DNA from 3 places in the Halotalea alkalilenta genome. Region 1 is predicted to be linked to each of the others. Evidence: predicted binding sites of a transcription regulator. Region 1 holds the regulator's gene; each other region holds the start of a gene.
What was found. Region 1 encodes sigma-54, which starts transcription at its own class of promoters, with help from an activator protein. Its sites were predicted from a motif close to TGGCACNNNNNTTGCTNT; they were not measured.

Region 1 (7,534 bases):
ATTCGCGGCAGGTCAATGCCCGTGGCGGCCAGCAGTCCCAGGGAGGCGAAGCCGGCGGCCGGGTCAACATGACGCTTACCCCCGAAGGCGGCAGCAACTGACCCGACCCACGCCTTTCACCAGCCGAATCCCCAAGGATCAGCGGAGCGATCTATGAAAACGCTGCACGCCGCCCACCTGGCCAAGAGTTTCAAGAAGCGCCGGGTGGTCCAAGACATCAGCCTGTCGATCAGCCAGGGCGAGATCGTCGGCCTGCTCGGCCCGAACGGCGCCGGCAAGACCACATCGTTTTACATGATCGTCGGCCTGATCCAGGCCGACGCCGGCCGGGTCAGCATCGACGATCTTGATCTCAGCCAGAAGCCGATGCACGTGCGTGCGCGCGCCGGCATCGGCTACCTGCCCCAGGAAGCCTCGATCTTTCGCAAGCTGAGCGTGGCCGACAACATCCTCGCTATCCTCGAGACCCGCAAGGACCTCGACCACAAGGGGCGCAGTGCCCGCCTCGACCAGCTGCTCGAAGAGTTCAGCATCAGCCATATCCGCGACAACCAGGGCATGAGCCTCTCCGGTGGCGAACGCAGGCGCGTCGAAATCGCCCGCGCCCTGGCCACCGAGCCTGCGTTCATCCTGCTCGATGAGCCATTCGCCGGGGTCGACCCGATCTCGGTCAACGAGATCAAAGGCATCGTGCGCCAGCTGCGCAGCCGCAACATCGGCGTGCTGATCACCGACCACAACGTGCGTGAGACGCTCGACATCTGCGACAATGCCTATATCGTCGGCGACGGTAAGATCATCGCCGAAGGCGATGCCAGCGCGATCCTCGCCAACCAGCATGTGCGCGACGTCTATCTCGGCCAGGACTTCCGCCTTTGATGCCTTGAGGCAGGCACTCCGCCGCCGCCCCAAGGCACGAAAAGCCCTGTTTTAGCAAGCTGGCATGAAACTTGCTAACCACAACGCTTTTAGTTCTTGCACATCCTCGTCAGGCCGGTATAGCGTTAAGGCATCCCATTGAGAATGCCCTGACACCACGATGATGAAATCCTCCTTGCAGCTGCGTGTCGGCACCCAGCTGACGATGACGCCACAGCTACAGCAAGCGATCCAGCTGCTGCAGCTGTCGACGCTGGATCTGCGCCAGGAGATCCAGACGGCGCTCGAGAGCAATCCCATGCTCGAGCTCGACGAGGAATTCTTCGACCAGGAATCGAGCGACGAGGAGCACCGCGATCCCGAGGCCCAGGACGAATGGGCCACGGATATCCCCACGGAACTCGTCCTCGACAACGAGTGGAGCGATACCTTCCCGGATGCCGCGCTGGGAGCGATCGGACCCAGCGGCGGCGAGCCGGTCGACATCGAACGCAATGCCCGGGGCGAAACCCTGTTCGACCTGCTCAGCTGGCAGACCGGCCTGCTCGACCTCGACGCCCGTCAGCGCCAGATCGCCGAGACCCTGCTCGACGGACTCGACGACAGCGGCTATCTCCGCGACTCGTTCGACGAACTGGTCGAGGGGCTGCGCGCCCAGGGCCTTGAGAGCGTCGATACCGGCGAGGTCGAAGCGGTACTGTTCCAGCTCCAGCAGCTCGAGCCCACCGGCGTGTTCGCCCGCGACCTGCAGGAATGCCTGTTGCTCCAGCTCGACGCCCTGCCCGCCGGCACGCCGCATCTCGCCCAGGCGCGCCGGCTGGTACGCCAGTTCCTCGACGCGCTGGCCGGCTGCGACATGAAGCTGCTCAAGCGCCGCCTCGGCCTGAACGACGCCGAGCTGGACGCGGTGATCGCGACGATCCGCACGCTCGATCCCTATCCCGGCCAGCGTTTTTCCAACAGCACCCAGGAGTACGTGATCCCCGACCTCGCCCTGCGCCACTACAGCCACATCGGCTGGCAGGTCGAGCTCAATCCCGAGGCGCTGCCGCGAGTGCGGATCCAGGCCGATTACGCCAACCTGATCCGGCGGGCGGACAAAAGCGACGACAACACCTTCCTCAAACAGCACCTGCAAGAGGCCCGCTGGCTGATGAAGAGCCTGTCGAGCCGCAACGAGACCCTGCTCAAGGTCGGGCGCGAGATCATGCTGCGCCAGCGCGACTTCATCGAACGCGGCGAGGAAGGCATGCGGCCATTGATCCTCGCCGATATCGCCGAGGCGGTCGGCATGCATGAATCGACCATCTCGCGGGTGACCACCCACAAGTACATCCACACGCCGCGCGGCGTATTCGAGCTCAAGTACTTCTTCTCGAGCCACGTCGGCGGCGAGGGCGACACCCATGCCAGCACGGCGATACGCGCCCGGATCAAGAAGCTGATCAGCGAAGAGCCCGCGCGCCGCCCGCTCTCCGATGCTCGCCTGGTCTCGCTGCTGGCCGAGAACGGCATCGTCGTCGCCCGGCGCACCGTAGCCAAGTACCGCGAGTCGATGGGAATCCCCGCTTCGAGCGAGCGCAAGCGCCTAGCCTGAAATAGAAGCAATAATCATCATCGGGAGGCTTGGTCGGGAGCGCAAAACAGCTACAATCAAAGTGTCCATCGCAGCCAAGGAGCATGTCATGCAGGTGAACATCACGGGTCATCACGTTGAACTGACCGACGCACTGCGCGACTACGTAAACCAGAAGCTGGCACGCTTGGTGCGCCACTACGACAACATCACCAACGTACAGGTGACCCTGTCGGTGGAGAAAGAACGCAAGCAGGCAGCGTGCAAGATGAACGTCTCGGGAGGAGAGCTCCACGGCACCGACGAGCAGGACGACATGTACGCAGCGATCGATTCGATGATCGACAAGCTCGACCGCCAGCTGGTCAAGCATAAGGAAAAGCACCTGGCGCGCGCCCAGGGCACCGGCACCGCTGGTCTCTGATTCCCAGTCGCCTCTCTGCCGACACGCCCTCACGCGGGGCGTGTCGTGTTTTCGTCACCATTGCCGGCGAAGATGACCGCTGGCGGCATTCGAATCCCATCCTTCGCGGGTATCCGCTCCAACCAGCGCGAGGAATCGCAGCATGATGCAAGTGGTGATCATCAGCGGCCGCTCCGGCTCTGGAAAATCGATCGCACTCCAAGCGCTCGAGGATCTCGGCTTCTACGCCATTGACAACCTTCCCGCGATGCTCCTGGTCGCGCTGCTCGACGAGCTCGAGACCCATTCACCCGAGCGGCGAAGGGTGGCGGTCAGCATCGACGCGCGCAACCTTCCCAACGCCCTCGAACGGCTGCCCGAGCTGGTCGAATTCCTCGGCGCCCGCGAGATCGATCTTCAAGTGGTCTATCTCACCGCCGATTCCCGCCAGCTGCTCGAGCGCTATTCGGCCACTCGGCGACGTCACCCATTGACCCGTGGGAGTGACATGACGCTCCTGGAAGCGATCGAGACCGAGGAGCACTTCCTCGCCCCGATCCGCGACCTCGCCGACCTGGTGATCGATACTTCCAACCTTTCGGTGCACGAGCTGCGCGCACGGATCGCCGAGCAGGTCGCCTGCCATACCACCGTCCAGCTGACCCTGAGTTTCGAGTCGTTCGGCTTCAAGCACGGCGTCCCCCACGACGCCGACATGGTGTTCGATGCCCGCTGCCTGCCCAACCCCTACTGGGAGCCGATGCTGCGCGACCATACCGGGAGAGACCAGCCGGTAGTCGAGTTCCTCGAGCGCGCTCCAGAGGTCGAAGCGATGTTCAGCGAGATCCGCGACTGGCTGGAGCGCTGGCTGCCCGCCTATCTCTCGAGCCATCGCAGCTACTTCACCGTAGCGATTGGCTGTACCGGCGGCCAGCACCGCTCGGTCTACCTGGTGGAACGCCTCGCCCGCCACTTCGCCAGCCAGTATCCCTCGGTACGCCTGCGCCACCGCGAGATGAAAGTGCAGCGCACCATCGAACCGCTTGTCGGCTGACACCGCCCGCTCCCACTGAAAAGCGAGGCACCCTCGACTCGTAGTACATGGCGAGTGAGTGAACCGGCTTGCCCGGGACGCACCGCAGGCGTCCCGGACCGCGGCCTCAATGCCTAGCCAGCCACCATCATCTCCTCGAGCAGCCAGCTGCCGCTGTGCACGTTGCCGCGTCGATCGACATCGTCTCCGATCCCCACCAGCGAGGCGAACATCCGGCGCAGGTCGCCTGCGATGGTGAAACCCTCGACCGGATACTGGATCTCGCCGTTCTCGACCCAGAACCCCGCGGCGCCGCGCGAGTAGTCTCCCGTCACCGTATTGACCCCCTGCCCCATCAGTTCGGTCACCACCACCCCGCGCGACATCTTCGCCAGCAGCGCCTCGAACGACTCGAGCGGCGCGCTGATACGCAGGTTGCGTGCACCACCGGCGTTGCCGGTGGAATTCATCCCCAGCCGCCGGGCGCTGTAGCTGGAGAGCAGGTAGCTCGCCAACCGCCCGCTATCGATGAAACTATTTTCGCGCGTCGCCACCCCTTCGCTGTCGAAGTTGGCGCTGGCGCTGCCGCGCATCTCGCGAGGACGCTCGAAGAGCGAGAACCACGCGGGGAAAAGCGTCTCGCCAAGGGCATCGCAGAGGAAAGACGACTGCCGATACAGCGCCCCGCCGGCGATCCCCTGGAGCAGATGCCCCACCAGGCCACTGGCGAGTTCGGGCACGAACAGCACAGGATAGCGCCCGGTGGAGAGCTTGCGGCCGCCGAGTCGGCGCAGCGCACGCTGTGCCGCGCTGCGGCCCACCTCCTCAGGATCGCGCAGCTGACCGGCCTCACGCGCGCTGGAATAGTCATAGTCGCGCTGCATTCCGACCTGGTCGCGGGCGATCAGCACGCACGAGAAACCATGGCGGCTGCCACGCTGGCCCTGGAGAAAACCAAGGCTGTTGCCGTAGACGCTGACCCCTTCATGGCTCGAGACCGAGGCGCCCTCGGAGTTGTCGATCCCCGCGACCTCGAGCCCCGCGCGCTCGCAGCGGCTCGCCAGCGCGATCGCTTCGTCCGGGCTGAGCGCCCAGGGGTGATAGAGATCGAGATCAGGAAACTCGGTGGCCAGCCGGTCTGGATCGGCCAGCCCCGCGGCCGGATCCTCGCCGGTGAACTGAGCGATCGCACAGGCGCGCTCCACCGCTTCGCGCACCGAGGTCTCGCTGTCGTCGCTGGTGGAGGCGCTGCCCTTGCGGGTGCCGAAGTAGACCGTCACGCCAATCCCCTGGTCCCGTGACAGCTCCATGGTATCGACCTCGCCCAGGCGTACGCTTACCTCCAGCCCCTGGCTCGCGCTCGCGCCCACTTCGCACGCGCTGGCACCCTTGGCCTTGGCGTGTTCGACCGCGAGGGCGACCCGCGCCTCGAGAGTCCGCTGCTGCTGCTTGGCATCGAAGGCCTCGCTCATGAAATTCTCCTGAAATGCCGATTCGTCCGGGACTCGCCCGCAAGCCCGGTCTTGATCCATCGAAGCCCCACGCCGACGAGATCGAGCGAGGCTGCTATACTGTCGCGCCGCATCCGTTCGAGAACCAGACGATGGCCAGACCCCCGAAGCATGGCACCGACGAAGACGTCTCCCTCGACGAGGCCGCACCGAGCAAATCAAGCCGCAAGCGCGAAATGACCGCACTGCAAAAGCTCGGCGCCGAGATCATCGAGCTATCCCCTGCGCTGCGCGGACGCCTGCCGCTGTCCGACGACATGCTCGCGGCGATCGAGGAGATGGGCCGGATCAAGGCCCACGAGGCGCGACGTCGCCATATGCAGTACGTCGGCAAGCTGATGCGCAGTGAAGATCTGGCAGGCATCGAGGCCGCGTTCGCCGCGATCGAAGATGAGAAACAAGCGCGCGATCTTGCCTTCCACGAACTCGAAGGGCTACGCGATCGCCTGATCGAAGAAGGTGACCAAGCGCTAGACGAAGTGCTCGCGCGCTTTCCCTCGATCGAACTCTCGAGCCTGCGCCAGCTGATCCGCAATGCCCGGCGCGAACGCGCGGCCGACAAACCGCCGGCCAGCGCGCGCAAGCTGTTCAAACTGCTGCGCGACGCCAGCGGGCGCTGAGCCCCCACCCAGGCTGTGCTCAGGCCTGCCAGGCCACGCTCAGACCTGGGTACCGCCGACCGTGATCGCATCGAGCTTCAGGGTCGGTTGGCCGACACCCACCGGCACCGACTGCCCTTCCTTGCCGCACACCCCGATGCCCTCGTCGAGCATCATGTCGTCGCCGATCATCGAGATCCGCCCCATCGCCTCGGGACCGCTGCCGATCAGCGTCGCTCCTTTCACCGGGGCGGTGATCCGGCCGTTCTCGATCAGGTAGGCCTCACTGGCGGCGAACACGAACTTGCCCGAGGTGATATCGACCTGCCCACCGCTGAAGCTCACCGCATAGAGCCCGCGCTCGACGCTCTCGATGATCTCCTCCGGCCGATGCTGGCCGGCGAGCATGTAGGTGTTGGTCATGCGCGGCATCGGTAGATGGGCATAGGACTCACGCCGGCCGTTGCCGGTCGGTGACATCCCCATCAGTCGTGCATTGAGCTTGTCCTGCATGTAGCCGGTCAGCCGGCCATCCTCGATCAGCGGCGTACAGGCGCTCGGCGTACCCTCGTCGTCGACCGAGAGCGAGCCGCGCAGGCCCGCCAGAGTACCGTCATCGACCACCGTCACCCCGGGCGCGGCGACCCGCTCGCCGATCCGCCCGGAGAATGCCGAGCTGCCCTTGCGGTTGAAGTCTCCCTCGAGCCCGTGGCCGACCGCCTCGTGCAGCAGTACCCCCGGCCAGCCGCCGGCGAGCACCACCGGCAGCTCGCCGGCCGGCGCATCGACCGCCTCGAGGTTGACCAGCGCCTGGCGCACGGCCTCACGAGCGTAACGCTCGGCGACGTTGCGATCGCGCAGCTCGCTGATCGAGAAGCGCCCGCCACCCCCGGCGCTGCCGCGCTCGCGACGCCCGCTGCGCGTGGCGATCACCGAAACGTTGAAGCGCACCAGCGGACGCACATCGGCCGCCAGCGTACCGTCGCTCGCCCGCACCATGACGATGTCGTAGACCGCGCCCAGCGAGACGCTGACCTGGCTCACCGCGGGGTCGCTGGCACGGGCGATACGGTCGGCCTCCTTCAGCAACGCGACCTTCTCTGCCGCCTCGAGCCCGGCGAAGGGATCGATCGCGGCGTAGCGCGGTTCGAATACCGATGCCCGCGCCGCGACCTGGACCGCCCGACCACCGTCGCGAGCGATGCTCGCGGCGGTATGGCCGGTCTTGGCCAGCGCTTGCGCGGTAATCTGATTGGAGTAAGCGAAGCCGGTCTTCTCACCGCACAGCGAGCGCACACCCACGCCACCATCAATGTGGAATCCTGCGTCCTTGACCTCGCCATCCTCGAGCGACCAGGTCTCGCGCCAGCTGCGCTGGAAGAACAGCTCGGCGAAGTCGATCCCCGGACCCAGCGCATGTCCCAGGGCCTGGTCGAGGCTCTCGAGGTCAAGGCCACCCGGGGCGAGCAGCGCGTCGCTGGCCTGCGTGATCAGGCCGCGAACGTCATCGGGCGCCAAGGGCGCATCTAAGGC
Region 2 (7,534 bases), 1.1 Mb from region 1:
GACCCAATCTTCCGGCGATGCTAACGCTCTCCTTGGCGCTACCATCGGCACGTACATGGATGAACTTGAGTCTTTGCCGATGCACTTTCGGGCGCGCCGCCGGCGCTCAATGCCAAGCAAAGAAAGCGACCAAGCGCTTCATCGCTGGGCCTTGGCACCATCGCCGCGCAGCAGCCGGTCGAGCTGGCGATAGCCGAGCGCCTCCATCAGGTGCTCGCGGGTCAACCGGGCAGACGCCTGGAGATCGGCGATGGTCAAGGCGACGCGCAGCACCCGGTGGTAGGTGCGGGTCGAGTGGCCGAGGCGTTCGAGGGCGTGGGCGAGCCAAGCGCGCTCGGCATCGCTGAGCGCGCAGGCTGCCTCCAGTTCACGACTGCCCAACCGGGCGTTGAGTGCGCCCCGGCTAGCCTGGCATCGACGTGCGGCGACCACCCGCTCCCTCACCGAGGCCGAAGCCTCGCCAGGGCGCTGGCGAGCGAGCTCGTCGGCGGCGAGCGCGGTCATCTCCACCTGCAGGTCGATACGATCGAGCAGTGGTCCGGACAGCCGCGCCTGATAGCGCTGGATCTGCGCGGCGCTGCAGCGGCAGGCGCGACGCGGATCACCCAGGTGTCCGCAGGGGCAGGGGTTCATCGCCGCGACCAGCTGAAACTCGGCTGGGAAGATCGCCTGCCGCGCGACACGGGCAATCGACACCGTGCCGCACTCGATCGGCTCGCGCAGCCCTTCGAGCGCACGGCGCTCGAACTCGGGCAATTCATCGAGAAACAGCACGCCATGGTGGGCCAGGGTGATCTCGCCCGGCATCGGTTGCGAACCACCACCGATCAACGCCCCCGGGCTTGCCCCATGGTGCGGGGATCGAAATGGCCGTCGCCCCCACTCACCGAGCGGTGCCAGGCCGCAGCGCGAGCGAATCATCGCGACCTCCAGACGGCGCTGCTGGTCGAGCGGTGGCAAGAGCCCCGGCAGGCGTGCGGCGAGCATGCTCTTGCCGGTGCCGGGGGGGCCGGCGAAGAGCAGGTTGTGACCGCCCGCGGCGGCGATCTCCAGCGCCCTGCGCGCCTGGTGCTGGCCACGAACGTCGCAAAGATCGGGCATCTCGGCGAGATCGAGCGCCGGCGTCGTCGCGGGTCTTGGCAGCAAACGCTCGCGGCCATGCAGGTGGGCGACGACCTCGAGAAGATGATCGGCGGCGATCACTTCGAGGCCTTCGACCAGCGCGGCTTCCTCGGCGTCCTCGCTGGCCACCAGCAAAATCGCACCGGCGCGATGAGCGGCCAATGCCGCGGGCAGCACCGCGCCGACGCCGCGCAGGCGGCCATCGAGGGCGAGCTCGCCCAGGCACTCGAGCCGCTCGACGCTCTCGGGCGGCAGCTGATTGGAAGCGACCAGGATAGCCAGCGCGATCGGCAGGTCGAAGCGACCACCCTCCTTGGGCAGATCGGCGGGGGCCAGGTTGAGTGTGATTCGCCGGGTCGGGTACTCGGCACCGGCATTGAGCAACGCGCTGCGCACCCGCTCACGGCTCTCCTTCACCGCCGTCTCGGGCAGGCCGACGATCGCAAGCCCCGGCAACCCATTGGAAATATGGACCTCGACCTGCACCAAGGGAGCGTGCAGGCCGAGCAGCGCCCGACTGCGGACGACCGCCAGCGACATGGAACCTCCAGGAAACGAGGAGTACGACGACTCGGTTCCGGTTAGATCGGCCGGCGCAGGCGACTTTTGACCCGCCAGGCGATGCAGCGGGTAGCGATGGGACGATGCCGGGGATTCGACGGCAGCGCCTTGGAGGTGAGGCGGAAAACACTGCACCACCATGGCGCAGCAAAGCGACATCGGTTCCACCCCGGAGAGACGACGGACAAGCACTGCTACCTATGCGCTCAGCGCAGGGAGGCCCTAGCGATGCTCGCATGCACGACCGGCCCCTCGCCGCGCAAAGCGCGCGCGGGGGGCTCGGCGGCATTCAAAGCGGATGAGTGGGCCGACTGAAAGCCACCCTGCGCCCAATCATCGAGCGCGCAGCGATGGATGGAGGATGCGGCTCAGGCGTCGCGTTCAGGGCTATAGTCGCCCGCGTCGCCGGGCTTGCCTCGCTTGGTCTTGGGCTCGGTGGGCAGCTCCTTCGCCCCGGCCGCGGTTGCAGCCGCCCGCTGCTCGACCTCGGCCACGGTGCTGGGGACATCTTCACCCAGCCGCGCCTCGAGTGCGGCGAGCTGCTTCTCGAGCGCTTCGACCCGGGTGCGGGTGCGGGTCAGCACATCCATCATGATGTCGAAGTCTTCGCGCGAGACCAGGTCCAGGCGATCGAAGGCCCCCTTCATCGCACCCTGCACGCTGCGCTGGATCTCTTCCGGCGCCTGGGAGACGCTTGAAAGCCGCTCCCCGATCTGCTGAGCCAGACGGCTGAATACATCGTTACGAGTCATGACATCTTCTCCGTTGCGAATAGAGGGCCGGCCGGCGACTCGGCTCGGTCGGCGCGAGCAGGCTTGCATCCAAGGATACGCGACAGCGGCGTCGAACGCGCGATCCTATGCCCCACCAATCACCCCACCCACGGAAAGCGCGGCCGCGAATCGACCAAAGAACCAAACTGGTGCACATGCCCCAGGGCGATCAATAGATTGACCCAAAACGGTTCACTGACGACGTATCCGGCCAATCCCCAACCAATCCGACGCCCGTAGAAAAATCGTAACACCATGATAAAAAAGGCATATATCAACATATGGCATGATGTCTGCCCCGCCTCATTCAGTTACCTGGAGCGTCCAGCGAGGAGTACGCACCGAATGAAATTGATCACAGCCATCATCAAGCCATTCAAACTCGATGACGTGCGCGAAGCACTCGCGGACAATGGCGTGCAAGGCATCACCGTGACCGAGGTCAAGGGCTTCGGCCGCCAGAAGGGCCACACCGAGCTCTATCGCGGGGCTGAATACGTGGTCGACTTCCTACCCAAGGTGAAAGTCGAAGTCGCGGTCGACGATGCCCAAGCGGCAGCGGTTCTAGATGCGATTCGCGATGCGGCGAACAGTCATAAGATCGGCGACGGCAAGCTGTTCGTCACCGAGCTCGAGGATGTGATCAGGATTCGCACCGGGGAACGCGGCGCAGACGCGATTTGAGCCCGCGAGCCCTGGCACCCGTAGCACTCGGCCCGCCGTCGGCGGCCGCACACTCACCACCACAAAAATAAGATCGACCTGATTAAAAGACGACCAAAGGGAACCAAAAATGAATGAAGCAGCGGATTTGGCGAATCAGGTGACGGAGATCGCCTACGCCATCGATACTTTCTACTTCCTGATCTGCGGTGTGCTGGTGATGTGGATGGCCGGGGGCTTCGCGATGCTCGAGGCCGGTCTGGTTCGAGCGAAGAACACCACTGAGATCCTGACCAAGAACATCATCCTGTTCGCGGTCTCCTGCGTGATGTATCTGCTGTTCAGCTACCACCTGATGTACTCCAGCGCAGAGGGCGGGATCTTCCCGAGCTTCGGCTGGCTGATCGGTGCGGAGAACGACCTGAGCGACGTACTCGCCGGTGGCGAGGATGCACCCTACTACTCGGCCCGCGCGGACTTCTTCTTCCAGGTGGTGTTCGTCGCCACCGCGATGTCGATCATCTCCGGCGCGGTCGCCGAGCGCATGAAGCTGTGGTCGTTCGTGATCTTCGCAGTGTTCATGACCGGCATCATCTACCCGACCTCCGGCTACTGGACCTGGGGTGGCGGCTGGCTCGACGCGGTCGGCTACTCCGACTACGCCGGCTCCGGCATCGTCCATATGGCTGGTGCCAGCGCCGCCCTGGCAGGTGTACTGGTGCTCGGCGCGCGTAAAGGCAAGTACGGCAAGAACGGCGCGATCAACGCGATTCCCGGTGCCAACCTGCCGCTCGCCACGCTCGGTGCGATCATCCTGTGGATGGGTTGGTTCGGCTTCAACGGCGGCTCCGAACTCAAGCTCTCGGACGTCGCATCCGCCAACAACATGGCCCAGGTACTGGTCAACACCAATACCGCCGCGGCCGGTGGCGTCATCGCCGCACTGGTGCTCTCCCGGATCCTGTTCCGCAAGGCGGACCTGACCATGGCGCTGAACGGCGCGCTGGGTGGCCTGGTCTCGATCACTGCCGACCCGCTCTCCCCCGCGGCCTTCACCGCCACGGTGATCGGTGCGATCGGCGGCATCATCGTGGTGTTCTCCATCATCACGCTGGACAAGCTCAAGATCGACGATCCGGTCGGTGCGATCTCGGTCCACGGCGTTGCCGGCTTCTGGGGCGTGATGGTGGTTCCGTTCACCAATGCTGACGCAAGCTTCGGTGCCCAGCTGATCGGCGGTGTATCGATCTTCCTCTGGGTCTTCCTCGCCAGTCTGGTCGTCTGGCTGGCGATCAAAGCGATCATGGGTGTACGGGTCACCGAAGAGGAAGAGTTCGCCGGCGTGGACATCACCGAGTGCGGGATGGAAGCCTATCCGGAATTCGTCCAAAGCTCGAAGTAAGGCGCGACCGCGCCCTCTAGCGGGCATCCGACAGGATGCCCGCTCGATTTATCAGGCTCGAGCCCAGGGCGCTTGGTGAAGAATCGTCGGACCTATATGCTTGAGGGCACGACAAGACAATAGGCGCCATGGCGAACGTCGAACCGACACCCGCCCTGGAGCGCAACGCTCGCCGGCACAGCCCACTCGATGGCGCAGCGACCGACGTAATCACAAGGACAGCCGAGGAACACTGACGATGAAACTGGTATCAGCGATCATCAAACCCTTCAAGCTCGACGATGTGCGCGAGGCACTGTCGGAAATCGGTATCCAGGGGATCACCGTGACCGAGGTCAAGGGCTTCGGCCGTCAGAAGGGCCACACCGAGCTCTACCGCGGCGCCGAATACGTGGTCGATTTCCTGCCCAAGGTGAAGCTCGAGGCAGCCGTGGACGACCCGATGGTCGACCAAGTGATCGAGGCGATCACCTCGGTGGCCAACACCGGCAAGATCGGCGACGGCAAGATCTTCGTCTCGCCGCTCGAGCAAGTCATCCGCATCCGTACCGGAGAGACCGGCAAGGACGCGGTCTAACCGACTTCATCGGCGCTGGACGGCCCTCAACCAAGCGCATTGCAACGACGAGGCCCGGTCATCGACCGGGCCTCGTCACGTCTGTGCGATAAGATGGCCGAGCAGGGTATCGGCGTGGAAGGATCGCCGAGAATGCGGGATGCGAGCATGAGGGGTGAATCGCTCGTCCCGAGCCATTTGGAAGGAAGCCTGGAATGTTATTCGCGCTTTACCTGATCGCGATCAGCGCCGAGGCGATGAGTGCCGCGCTCGCCTCCAGACGCAGCCGCATCGACCTGTTCGGCGTCGCGGTCATCGGCTCGATCGCGGGCCTCGGCGGAGGCACCCTGCGCGACGTGCTGCTCGGCCAGTATCCGTTGACCTGGGTCGCTCGCCCCTGGCTGCTGCTGGTCACCGCGGGCTCCGCCCTGGTCGCCGCGCTGGTCGCCTCACGCCTGCAACGGCTGCGGACCACCTTCCTGCTGCTCGATGCGATGGGACTGGTCGTCTTCACCTTGATCGGTAACCGCATCGCCCTGGATCTCGGCCACTCGGGCTGGACAGCGGCGATCTTCGGCCTGATCACCGGCTGCGCCGGCGGGGTACTGCGCGATGTACTGTGCAACGAAGTGCCGCTGCTGCTGCGCCGCGAACTCTACGCCAGCATTTCCGTGATCGTCTCGGCGCTGTATCTGGCCTGCCTCGCGCTCGACCTGCCAGCGACCCTCGCCACCCTGCTGGCGCTGGTGGTGGGCCTGACGCTGAGGATGCTCACGGTACGCTTCAACTGGCATCTGCCCACGCTCGAAGCGCCCCGTGACGAGCGCTGAGCCACGCCTGGCGTTCCAGCGCCGGGCGATAGCGCGACCGCCCAAGGCGAGTGCTACTTCTCGACGAAGGCGCGCTCGATCACATAGTCGCCCGGCTCGCCCATGCGCGGAGATATCCTGAAGCCGAGTTCGTCGAGCACTTGGGAGGTCTCGTCGAGCATCGCCGGGCTGCCGCAGATCATCGCCCGGTCGAGCGCGGGATCGAGCGGCGCGAGGCCGATGTCCGCGGCGAGCTTGCCGCTGCGGATGTGCTCGGTGAGCCGGCCACGGGTATGGAAGTCCTCGCGGGTCACGGTCGGGTAGTAGATCAGCTTGTCGCGGATCTCCTCGCCCAAGTACTCGTGCTCGGGCAGCTCCCGGGTGATGAAGTCGTGGTAAGCGAGTTCGCTGACCCAGCGCACGCCGTGCACCAGAATGACCTTGTCGAAGCGCTCGAGCACCTCAGGGTCCTGGATCAGGCTCATGAACGGTGCAAGCCCGGTGCCGGTGGCAAGCAGGTAGAGATGGCGCCCCTCGCGCAGGTCGTCGAGCACCAGGGTGCCGGTAGGCTTGCGGCTAACCAGCAGTTCGTCACCGACTTCAAGATGCTGGAGCCGGGAGGTTAGCGGGCCATCCGGCACCTTGATCGAGAAGAACTCGAGATGATCCAGGTAGTTGGGGCTTGCGATCGAATAGGCTCTCACCAGCGGGCGGCCATCGACCTCGAGTCCGATCATCACGAACTGACCGTTCTTGAACCGCAGCCCGCGCTCGCGGGTGCAGGTGAAACTGAACAGCGTGTCGTTCCAGTGGTGGACGCTGAGCACGCGTTCGGTGGAAAACTTGCTCACTTAAGCTGCCTCTCTCGCGTCATCGCACGACGCAGGTTGCAAAACGAATCGCCTACCGCTGCGGTCAGCTCCGGCAGCGGCGAATCTCGGTCAAAATAGGGCTGTTCGACAGCGGGTCGATCACCAACCGGCAATCGATGCCGTAGAGCTCGCGCACGAGCTCAGGGGTGACCACCTCGCGGGGCTCACCCTCGGCGACGATACGCCCGTCCAGCATCGCCACCAGGTGATCGGCATAGCGACAGGCGCTGACCAAGTCGTGAACCACCATCACCACGGTCTTGCCGCTCTCCTCGGAGAGCGAGCGGATCAGCTCGAAGACCTCGATCTGGTGACCAAGATCGAGCGCCGAAGTCGGCTCGTCCAGCAGCAAGAGCGGCGTGGTCTGCGCAATCGCCATGGCGAGCCAGGCACGCTGGCGCTGCCCTCCCGACATCGACTCCAGCGGCCGGTCGGCCAGCTCGACCAGGTCGGCTGCGCGGATCGCTGCGTCGAGCACGCGCTGGTCCTCTTCGGACCACTGGCGCAACCAGCCCTGATGGGGTTGGCGGCCGAACTGGACCAATTCGAGCACGGTGAGCCCATCCGGGGCATTGGCCTCCTGGGGCAGCAGCGCGAGCCGGCGGGCGACGTCGCGCGGCGCCAGCGAGTAGATCGGCTCACCGTCGAGCAACACGACCCCGGCGCTGGGCGCGTGAAGCCGAGCGAGCCCTGCGAGCAGGGTGGACTTGCCGCAGCCGTTGGGACCGACGATCGCGGTCACCTTACCTTCCGGCAGGCGCAGGTCGAGCCGCTCG
Region 3 (7,534 bases), 2.2 Mb from region 1:
ATCAATTCGAAATCGAACAGCATCCGCTTGATCCGCTGGTAGACCTGCTCGGCCAACGGCTCCCGCGTGGGCAGCTCGCGGGCGAAGCCGTGACGCGCAGCGCTCACGCGCGCTCCTCCTCGTCCATCACTACCAGCACCTCGCCAGCGGCGACCTGCTGGCCCGGCCGGCAGCGCACCGCCTTGACCAGTCCGGCCACCGGGGCGTTGAGCGCGATCTCCATCTTCATCGCCTCTAGCACGATCAGCGGCTCACCCGCGGCGACCCGCTGTCCGGGCTCGACCAGGACTTTCCAGACGCTGCCGGTGATCTCCGCATGCAGCGCACGCCCATCGATCTGCTCCTCTACCTCGGGACGCTCGACCACCGCCGGGGGCGGGGCGATGTCGGCCTCCTGCCAGCGCGCCACTTCACGCTCGAAGGCGGCGCGCTGGTGGCGCTGAAACCCCTTGATCTCTGCGTCGTGCTGCTCGAGCAGGCGGGCATAGTCGGCAAGATCGAAGTAGGTCGGTTCGATCTCGATGGTATGGCGCCCGTGGCGGAACTCCTCGCGCAGATGGCTGAGCTCGGATTCCGAGACCGGGTGGAAGCGCACCTGGTCGAAGAACTTCAAAAGCCAAGGCTCACCATGCTCGAACTGCACGTTGAGCAGGTGCTTGTTCCAGATCGGCAGCGTCCGCCCGACCAGCTGGTAGCCGCCTGGCGAGTCCATCCCATAGATGCACATGTACATGCCACCGATGCCGACCGTGCCCTCGGCGGTGAAGGTGCGGGCCGGGTTGTACTTGGAACTGAGCAGACGATGGCGCGGATCTACCGGCACCGCGCAGGGTGCGCCGAGATAGACGTCACCGAGGCCGAGCACCATGTAGCTGGCATCGAACACGATCCGCTCCACCTCCTCGCGCGAATCGAGACCGTTGATCCGGGCGATGAAGTCGACGTTGTTGGGCAGCCAGGGGGCTTCCGCGCGCACGGTCTCGGCATAGCGCTCGACCGCGCCGAGGGTGGCGGAATCTTCGAATGCCAGCGGCATATGCACGATCCGGGAGGGCACCCGCATGCTCTCGATCGGTGGAAGGCTGTCCTCGAGCGCCACCAGCCGTTCGATCAGCTCGTCCTGCGCGATCACCAAGGGATCGAAGCGCACTTGCAGCGAGCGCACGCCCGGGGCGAGCTCGGTCACGCCGACGAAGCCACCGGCGCGAATCGCCTCCATCAGCGCATGCAGGCGAAAACGCAGGCGCAGGTCGAGCAGATTGTCGCCGTATTCGATCAGCACGTAGCGGTCGCCGGCACGGCGATAGTGAATTTCGGGGCGATCGAGAAGCTCCGGCAGGTGGGCCAGCAGCGTACGCGAGCGGTTGTCTTCGTCGGCCTCGAGCGCAGGCACCGCGCAGTGCTCCAACCGGGCTGCCTCGGCGACCGGGGATAGGGTCTCGATCTCGGCTTCCTGGACACGACGCAGCTCGAGGGCATCCTCATGACGGATCGGAACGAAGCGAATGGTGTCGCCCGGTTTGAGCTGGCCCACCTTCCAGAGCTCGGCCTCGCAGATCGTCACCGGGCAGACGAAGCCACCGAGGCTTGGACCGTCATGGGTGAGGATCACCGGCATGTCGCCGGTGAAATTGACCGCGCCAATCGCATATTCGCAGTCATGGACGTTGGAAGGATGCAGCCCCGCCTCGCCGCCGTTGTCGCGCGCCCAGGTAGGACGCGGCCCGATCAGCCGCACGCCGAGGCGGTTGGAGTTGTAGTGCACTTCCCAGTCGGTGGCGAAAAAACGTTCGATCGACTCCGCGGTGAAGTAGTCCGGTGCGCCGTGCGGCCCGTAGAGAACACCGATGCGCCACTCGATGCCGTATTCGGGCAGCAGGCTTGCGTCGAGCGCACGTGGCGCAGCGATCGGCGCCGGCGAGTCGCCTTCCACGCCTTCGCGGCCGATCGGCAGCCAGTCCCCCGCACGCAGCGTGCGCCCCGCATGACCGCCGAACTGGCCGAGCACGAAGGTCGAGCGGCTGCCGAGGTAGCTCGGGACGTCGAAGCCACCGCGCACCGCGAGATAGGTGCGACAGCCCGCCTGCGCCTTGCCGATCACCAGGGTATCGCCGGCCTGTACCGCGACCGGCGACCAGAACCCGGCCTCGCGGCGCTCACCTTCGGCGCTCTCGAGGTAGGCGTCGCACGGGGCACCGGTCAGTGCGATGACGCCCTCGGCGTGAAAACGCACGGAAGGACCGACCAGCGTGCACTCGAGCCCTGCGGCATGGGGGTGGTTGCCGACGATGCGATTGCCCAGGCGGAAGGCGCGATCGTCCATCGGTCCCGAAGGCGGCACGCCGACGTCCCAGTGGCCGAGCCGACCGGGATAGTCCTGCACCGTGGTGTAGGTGCCGGGAGCGATCACTTCGACGCCGAAAGGGGAAAACGCAAAGGTATCGAGGGCTCGGGTCGAGACCTCGCCCCGATCGAAGTCGGGATCTCTCACCACCGCGCGCAGATAGTCGAGGTTGGTGACGATACCTTGGATGCGAGTGGCATCGAGCGCTTGTCGCATCCGCGCCAGCGCCTCTTCGCGATCGGCACCGAAGGTGATCAACTTCGCGATCATCGGATCGAAGTGGCTCGACACCGAGCTTCCGCGCCCGATCCCACTATCGATACGCAGCCAGGAAGCGGGTTCGGGCCAACGCACCTCGGTGAGCTCGCCGGCGGAGGGGCGGAAGTTCTTCGCCGGGTCTTCGGCGTAGAGGCGGACCTCGATCGCCGCGCCCTTCGGCGCGACCGTCGCGTCGAGCACCGAGGCGTCACCCGCGGCGATACGCAGCATCCATTCGACCAGGTCGAAGCCGGTAACCATCTCGGTGATCGGATGCTCGACCTGCAGCCGGGTGTTGACCTCGAGGAAGTAGAAGGCGTCGCGGGCTTGATCGTAGATGAACTCGACGGTGCCCGCGCTCTGGTAGGCCACCTCTTCACCGAGCCGCACCGCGGCCTCGCACATCCGCTCGCGAGTGGCGGCAGGCAGCTTGGGCGCCGGCGTCTCCTCGACCACTTTCTGGTTGCGCCGCTGCAGCGAACAATCTCGCTCCCCCAGCGCGACTACACGGCCCCGACCGTCGCCGAATATCTGCACTTCGACGTGGCGGGCGTGATCGATGAAACACTCGAGAAATACACCCGCGTTGCTGAAATAGCTCTGGCCTAAGCGGGTCACTGAATCGAACGCCGCTTCGAGCTCGGCGGCATCGGCGCAGCGGGTAAGCCCGATGCCGCCACCTCCAGCGGTGCTCTTCAGCATCACCGGATAACCAAGCCGCTCGGCCTCCGCAAGGGCCTGGTCGCGATCAGCGAGCAGACCGCTGCCGGGCGCCAGCGGCACGCCCGCCCGCTCGGCGATCTCGCGGGCGGTGTGCTTGAGTCCGAAGCGAAGCATCTGATCCGGCGTGGGACCGATGAAAACGATGCCCGCGGCGGCGCACTCGGTGGCGAATTCGGCGTTTTCGGACAGGAAGCCGTAGCCTGGGATGATCGCCTCGCAACCGCTGGCCTTCGCCGCGGCGATGATCTTGTCGCCACGCAGATAGCTCTGCGCCGCACTTTCACCCTCAAGCGCAACCGCCTGGTCCGCAAGTTCGACGTGACGCGCATAGCGATCGGGCTCGGCGAAGACCGCGACCGACTCTATGCCCAGCCGCTTCAAGGTGTGGATGATGCGGACCGCTATCTCCCCACGGTTCGCGATCAGGACTCGGGTGAACATGGTAATGATGTCTCCTGCTCGGGGCGGATCAGCGATTGGGGTCGGCGATGAAGGCGCGCCAACCACCATAGGCGGTGATGTCTCGGGCACTGGGCAGCGCAGCACCTTCGCAGATGAATCCCTTGACCCAGCGACCGTCTTCGAGCTCGAGGTTGCCGATGCCGAGAGGCGCGGGAATTTCGGCGACGAACTCGCCGAAGCGCGCGGTGGGTACGTCCCACAGTTCGACGATGATCGCGCAGCCCTCCTCCCCATCCGCGCAGCGTGCAAGCCCAGGCTTCGGCGGCACGGTGCCGGCCAGGGCGTAGAGGCGATAGCGTGGGGCGGTCAGGGTCTGCTCGACCAGCCGTGCATCTCGGGTGATCAGCTGGAAGTTGAGCGGCATGCCGGTGAGATGGGCACCGACCACTGCGACGCGTACGCAGCCGGCAGCCTGCTCGACCTTTGCAACGCCCGGTGCAGGGCGCCCGGTGGCCCCCAGCGGTGCGGCCAGCGCCTGCTGCCAGCGGCGGGCGAAATGGGTCAGCGCGCGGTCGTGCCAGGCCGGGGCGATCAGGGTGATGCCGGCGGGCAAGCCATCGCTGCGAAAGTCCGCGGGCAGGGCCAGGGCGCTGAGGTCGGCCAGGTTGGTGAAGTTGGTATAGGTGCCGAACTGGGCGTTGTAGGCCACCGGCTGCTCGGCCATTTCGGCGATGGTGCGAATGGTAGGTGAAGTCGGTACCACCAAAGCGTCGAGGTCGTTGAGGACCTGCCCGATCGTGCGGCTCAGTTCGGCGCGACGATACTCGGCCTTGAACACATCCAGAGCGCTGTAAGTGAAGCCCTCCTGGACGATGCCACGCACGGTCGGTTCGATCGCGTCGCTGTCGGTCTCGAGCAGCGCTTCTACGGCGGCGGTGCGCTCGGCCACCCAGGGCCCCTGGTAAAGCTCTGCGGCAAGCTTGGCGAAGGGGGCATAGTCGATCTCGACCAGCTCGGCGCCGAGTGCCTCGAGACGCGAAATCGCCGCCGCGAACGCCGCTTCGGCCTGGGTATCGCCGAAGAACTCCAGCTTGTCGGGAATCCCGAGCCTGGGCGCGATCGGCAGCGCCACCGGGGCAGTGCCGGGGTGGCGCCTCGAGTAGGGGTCCTGCGGATCGTAGCCACCGGCGATCTCGGCCACGGTCTCGGCATCCTCGGCCGTGAGCGCGAATATTGAAATGCAATCGAGGGTACGGCAGGCGGGCACCAGCCCACGGTTGGAGAACCAGCCGCGGGTCGGCTTTAGCCCGACGATATTGTTGAACCCAGCAGGCACCCGGCCAGAGCCTGCGGTGTCGGTGCCAAGTGAGAACGGCACCAGTCCGCGAGCGACTACGCTGGCAGAACCGGCGCTGGAACCACCGCTGACGTAGCGTGGATCGAAGGCATTGGTCACCGCGCCGTAGGGAGAGCGGGTTCCGACCAGGCCGGTGGCGAACTGATCGAGGTTGGTCTTACCGATTGCGATCGCCCCCTGCGCCTGGAGCCGCGCAATCACCTCGGCGTCCTCGCTTGGAGCGTAGGCGAACTCGGGGCAGGCGGCGGTGGTATCGAAGCCAGCCACATCGATATTGTCCTTCACCGCGAACGGCACACCGAACAGCGAAAGCTGCTCTCCGGCCGCACGGCGCGCTTCGAGCGCTTGCCAGCGGGCGCTCAACCCATCGGTCGATAGCCTGGAGATCCAAGCGGTGTCATCGTCTTCGAGGCTCGCGAGCAGCGCTTCGAGACGCTCGAGCCCCCGTCCATCGAGTTGCCGCTCGCGCCATTCGCCGAGCGTCCAGCCGCGAAAGTCATCCATTCGGTCATCTGCCATGCAATCTGGTATCCCAGTTTGAATAGCAGGAAGCGTGCCAGTTCTTTCGCAGCGTCAGAGTGGCGGAGGTGAAGCAGCAGGTGGAGCAGAAGAGGCAGCGGAGGATGGAACAGGAATGGAGCGAGGCTACTGACCAGGCGAACATCCGCGCAAAGCCCGATACCACCCTGCCTTCGGGCGAGAAATCCGCCGGTGGCGAACGCGCGGCCGCTCGCCTGAGGGGCGCACGGATGGCGCTCAATTGAGCATCGGTTTCTTACTGCGTCGAGCTCGGGAAGAGCCTATGGCGACGCGCCATCCTGCGCAGAATCGGTGCACGGCCGCCGGGCCCTGCTCCATGGACGCGCAGCCAGGATGACGGGGTGCCATCCTGGCTGCGGAATCCGGCCCGGCTTCGGCGCGCGCTCTTTTTCGAAAGGGGGTGCTAATCGATCAGCATATGCCTGTGGCGCAGCGCATCCAATTCACCGGTCAGCTCCATGTTCTCCAGGAGGAAGTCGACGGTATCCTGCAGGCGCTCGGCATCCGCGGCCATCAGGTAAGCGAGCTGGCTGCGTGTGAAAGGCTCGTTGGCCAAGGGGGCGGCCAAGCGGTCATCGCTATTGGCATAGAAAATCGCCTCCGGGCTGTCGGTGATCATCACATCGACCTTCTTGGCCGCGACGGCTGGCGGGATATCCAGGTTGTTCTCGATCGACACGACCTCGGCTCGATGGATGCTGTCCCTCACGAATGCCTCATTGGTCCCACCTGGGTTGACCCCGATTCTGACATCAGCCTGGTCGATGTCTTCCAGCGAGGTGAAACGCTCGGCATTGTCGGCATGCACCAGAGGGGTCTTGCCATAGGTCAGGTAGGGAATGGAAAAGCGAGCCTCGAGCTGTCGGGCGATGGTGCGACTGATCCCCCCCATGCCGATATCGAAATTATCAGCCTTGAGGTCACCCATGAGCGTCGGCCAACTGGTTTCAACGAACTCGAGCTTCAATCCCATCTTGTCGGCCACGAGTTCGGCCATCTCGATATCGAAACCCTGGTACTCCCCCTCATCCAGATAGGTGAAAGGCTTGTAGTCTCCCGTAGTGCCGACTCGAAGAGTGCCACTATCGAGTATGGCGTCGAGATCACGTGCCATTACGCCAAGGCTGGAGGTCAATAACAGGGTTAGCAGAGCGAGTCGCAGCATCGGAGAAATCCTTCGCTTTATTGTGATTTCGGCTGCGCTGATTCAGCGTGTGATGGCTGCTCAGCGCTCGCCAGTATTCAACCCCTCGGCAGCGGCGTCAACGCTGCCATCATGTACTTTCCACGCCGTTTTCCGCCGCCGGGCGCCCCAAAAGGGAAAACCCCCGCACCAATCGGTGCGGGGGTTCTCGGGATGAATGCTTGACGATGACCTACTCTCACATGGGGAGACCCCACACTACCATCGGCGCTGAGCGGTTTCACTGCTGAGTTCGGCATGGGGTCAGGTGGGACCCGCTCGCTATGGTCGTCAAGCATATTCTGGCGCAAAGCCTGCCCATCAAGGCAAACTTCACTGATTCGTGGATCATGCTGGCCGAGATCGTCTCGTCGTATCCGTTGCTTCGTCTTTCGATGACCTGACCACTTGGGGTTATATGGTCAAGCCTCACGGACCATTAGTACACGTTAGCTCAAAGCGTTGACCGCTCTTCTACACCGTGCCTATCAACCTCGTCGTCTTCGAGGGTCCTTTAGGGGGCTCGAGGCCCCAGGGAAGTCTCATCTTGAAGGGGGCTTCCCGCTTAGATGCTTTCAGCGGTTATCCCGTCCGAACATAGCTACCCGGCAATGCCACTGGCGTGACAACCGGAACACCAGAGGTTCGTCCACTCCGGTCCTCTCGTACTAGGAGCAGCGCTTCTCAAACTTCCAACGCCCACGGCAGATAGGGACCGAACTGTCTC

Region 2: the regulator sigma-54 is predicted to act here: its motif matches at 2,739-2,756, upstream of A5892_RS03780 (P-II family nitrogen regulator).
Region 3: the regulator sigma-54 is predicted to act here: its motif matches at 5,626-5,643, upstream of atzF (allophanate hydrolase).

The regions. Positions count from the first base shown of each region.
Region 1 covers NZ_CP015243.1:1,952,720-1,960,253, reverse strand. The annotation lists gene lptA (lipopolysaccharide transport periplasmic protein LptA) at 1-101, shown strand, start outside; gene lptB (LPS export ABC transporter ATP-binding protein) at 154-879, shown strand; gene A5892_RS08575 (RNA polymerase factor sigma-54) at 1,040-2,476, shown strand; gene hpf (ribosome hibernation-promoting factor, HPF/YfiA family) at 2,565-2,879, shown strand; gene rapZ (RNase adapter RapZ) at 3,025-3,912, shown strand; gene pmbA (metalloprotease PmbA) at 4,026-5,363, opposite strand; gene yjgA (ribosome biogenesis factor YjgA) at 5,495-6,022, shown strand; gene tldD (metalloprotease TldD) at 6,062-7,534, opposite strand, start outside.
Region 2 covers NZ_CP015243.1:845,199-852,732, reverse strand. The annotation lists gene A5892_RS03790 (YifB family Mg chelatase-like AAA ATPase) at 139-1,662, opposite strand; gene A5892_RS03785 (accessory factor UbiK family protein) at 2,052-2,435, opposite strand; gene A5892_RS03780 (P-II family nitrogen regulator) at 2,802-3,140, shown strand; gene A5892_RS03775 (ammonium transporter) at 3,250-4,521, shown strand; gene A5892_RS03770 (P-II family nitrogen regulator) at 4,760-5,098, shown strand; gene A5892_RS03765 (trimeric intracellular cation channel family protein) at 5,293-5,907, shown strand; gene A5892_RS03760 (ferredoxin--NADP reductase) at 5,961-6,737, opposite strand; gene A5892_RS03755 (ABC transporter ATP-binding protein) at 6,802-7,534, opposite strand, start outside.
Region 3 covers NZ_CP015243.1:4,168,990-4,176,523, forward strand. The annotation lists gene A5892_RS18635 (GntR family transcriptional regulator) at 1-107, opposite strand, end outside; gene uca (urea carboxylase) at 104-3,766, opposite strand; gene atzF (allophanate hydrolase) at 3,795-5,603, opposite strand; gene A5892_RS20580 (hypothetical protein) at 5,708-5,848, shown strand; gene A5892_RS18655 (transporter substrate-binding domain-containing protein) at 6,028-6,789, opposite strand; rRNA gene rrf (5S ribosomal RNA) at 6,988-7,103, opposite strand; rRNA gene A5892_RS18665 (23S ribosomal RNA) at 7,226-7,534, opposite strand, start outside.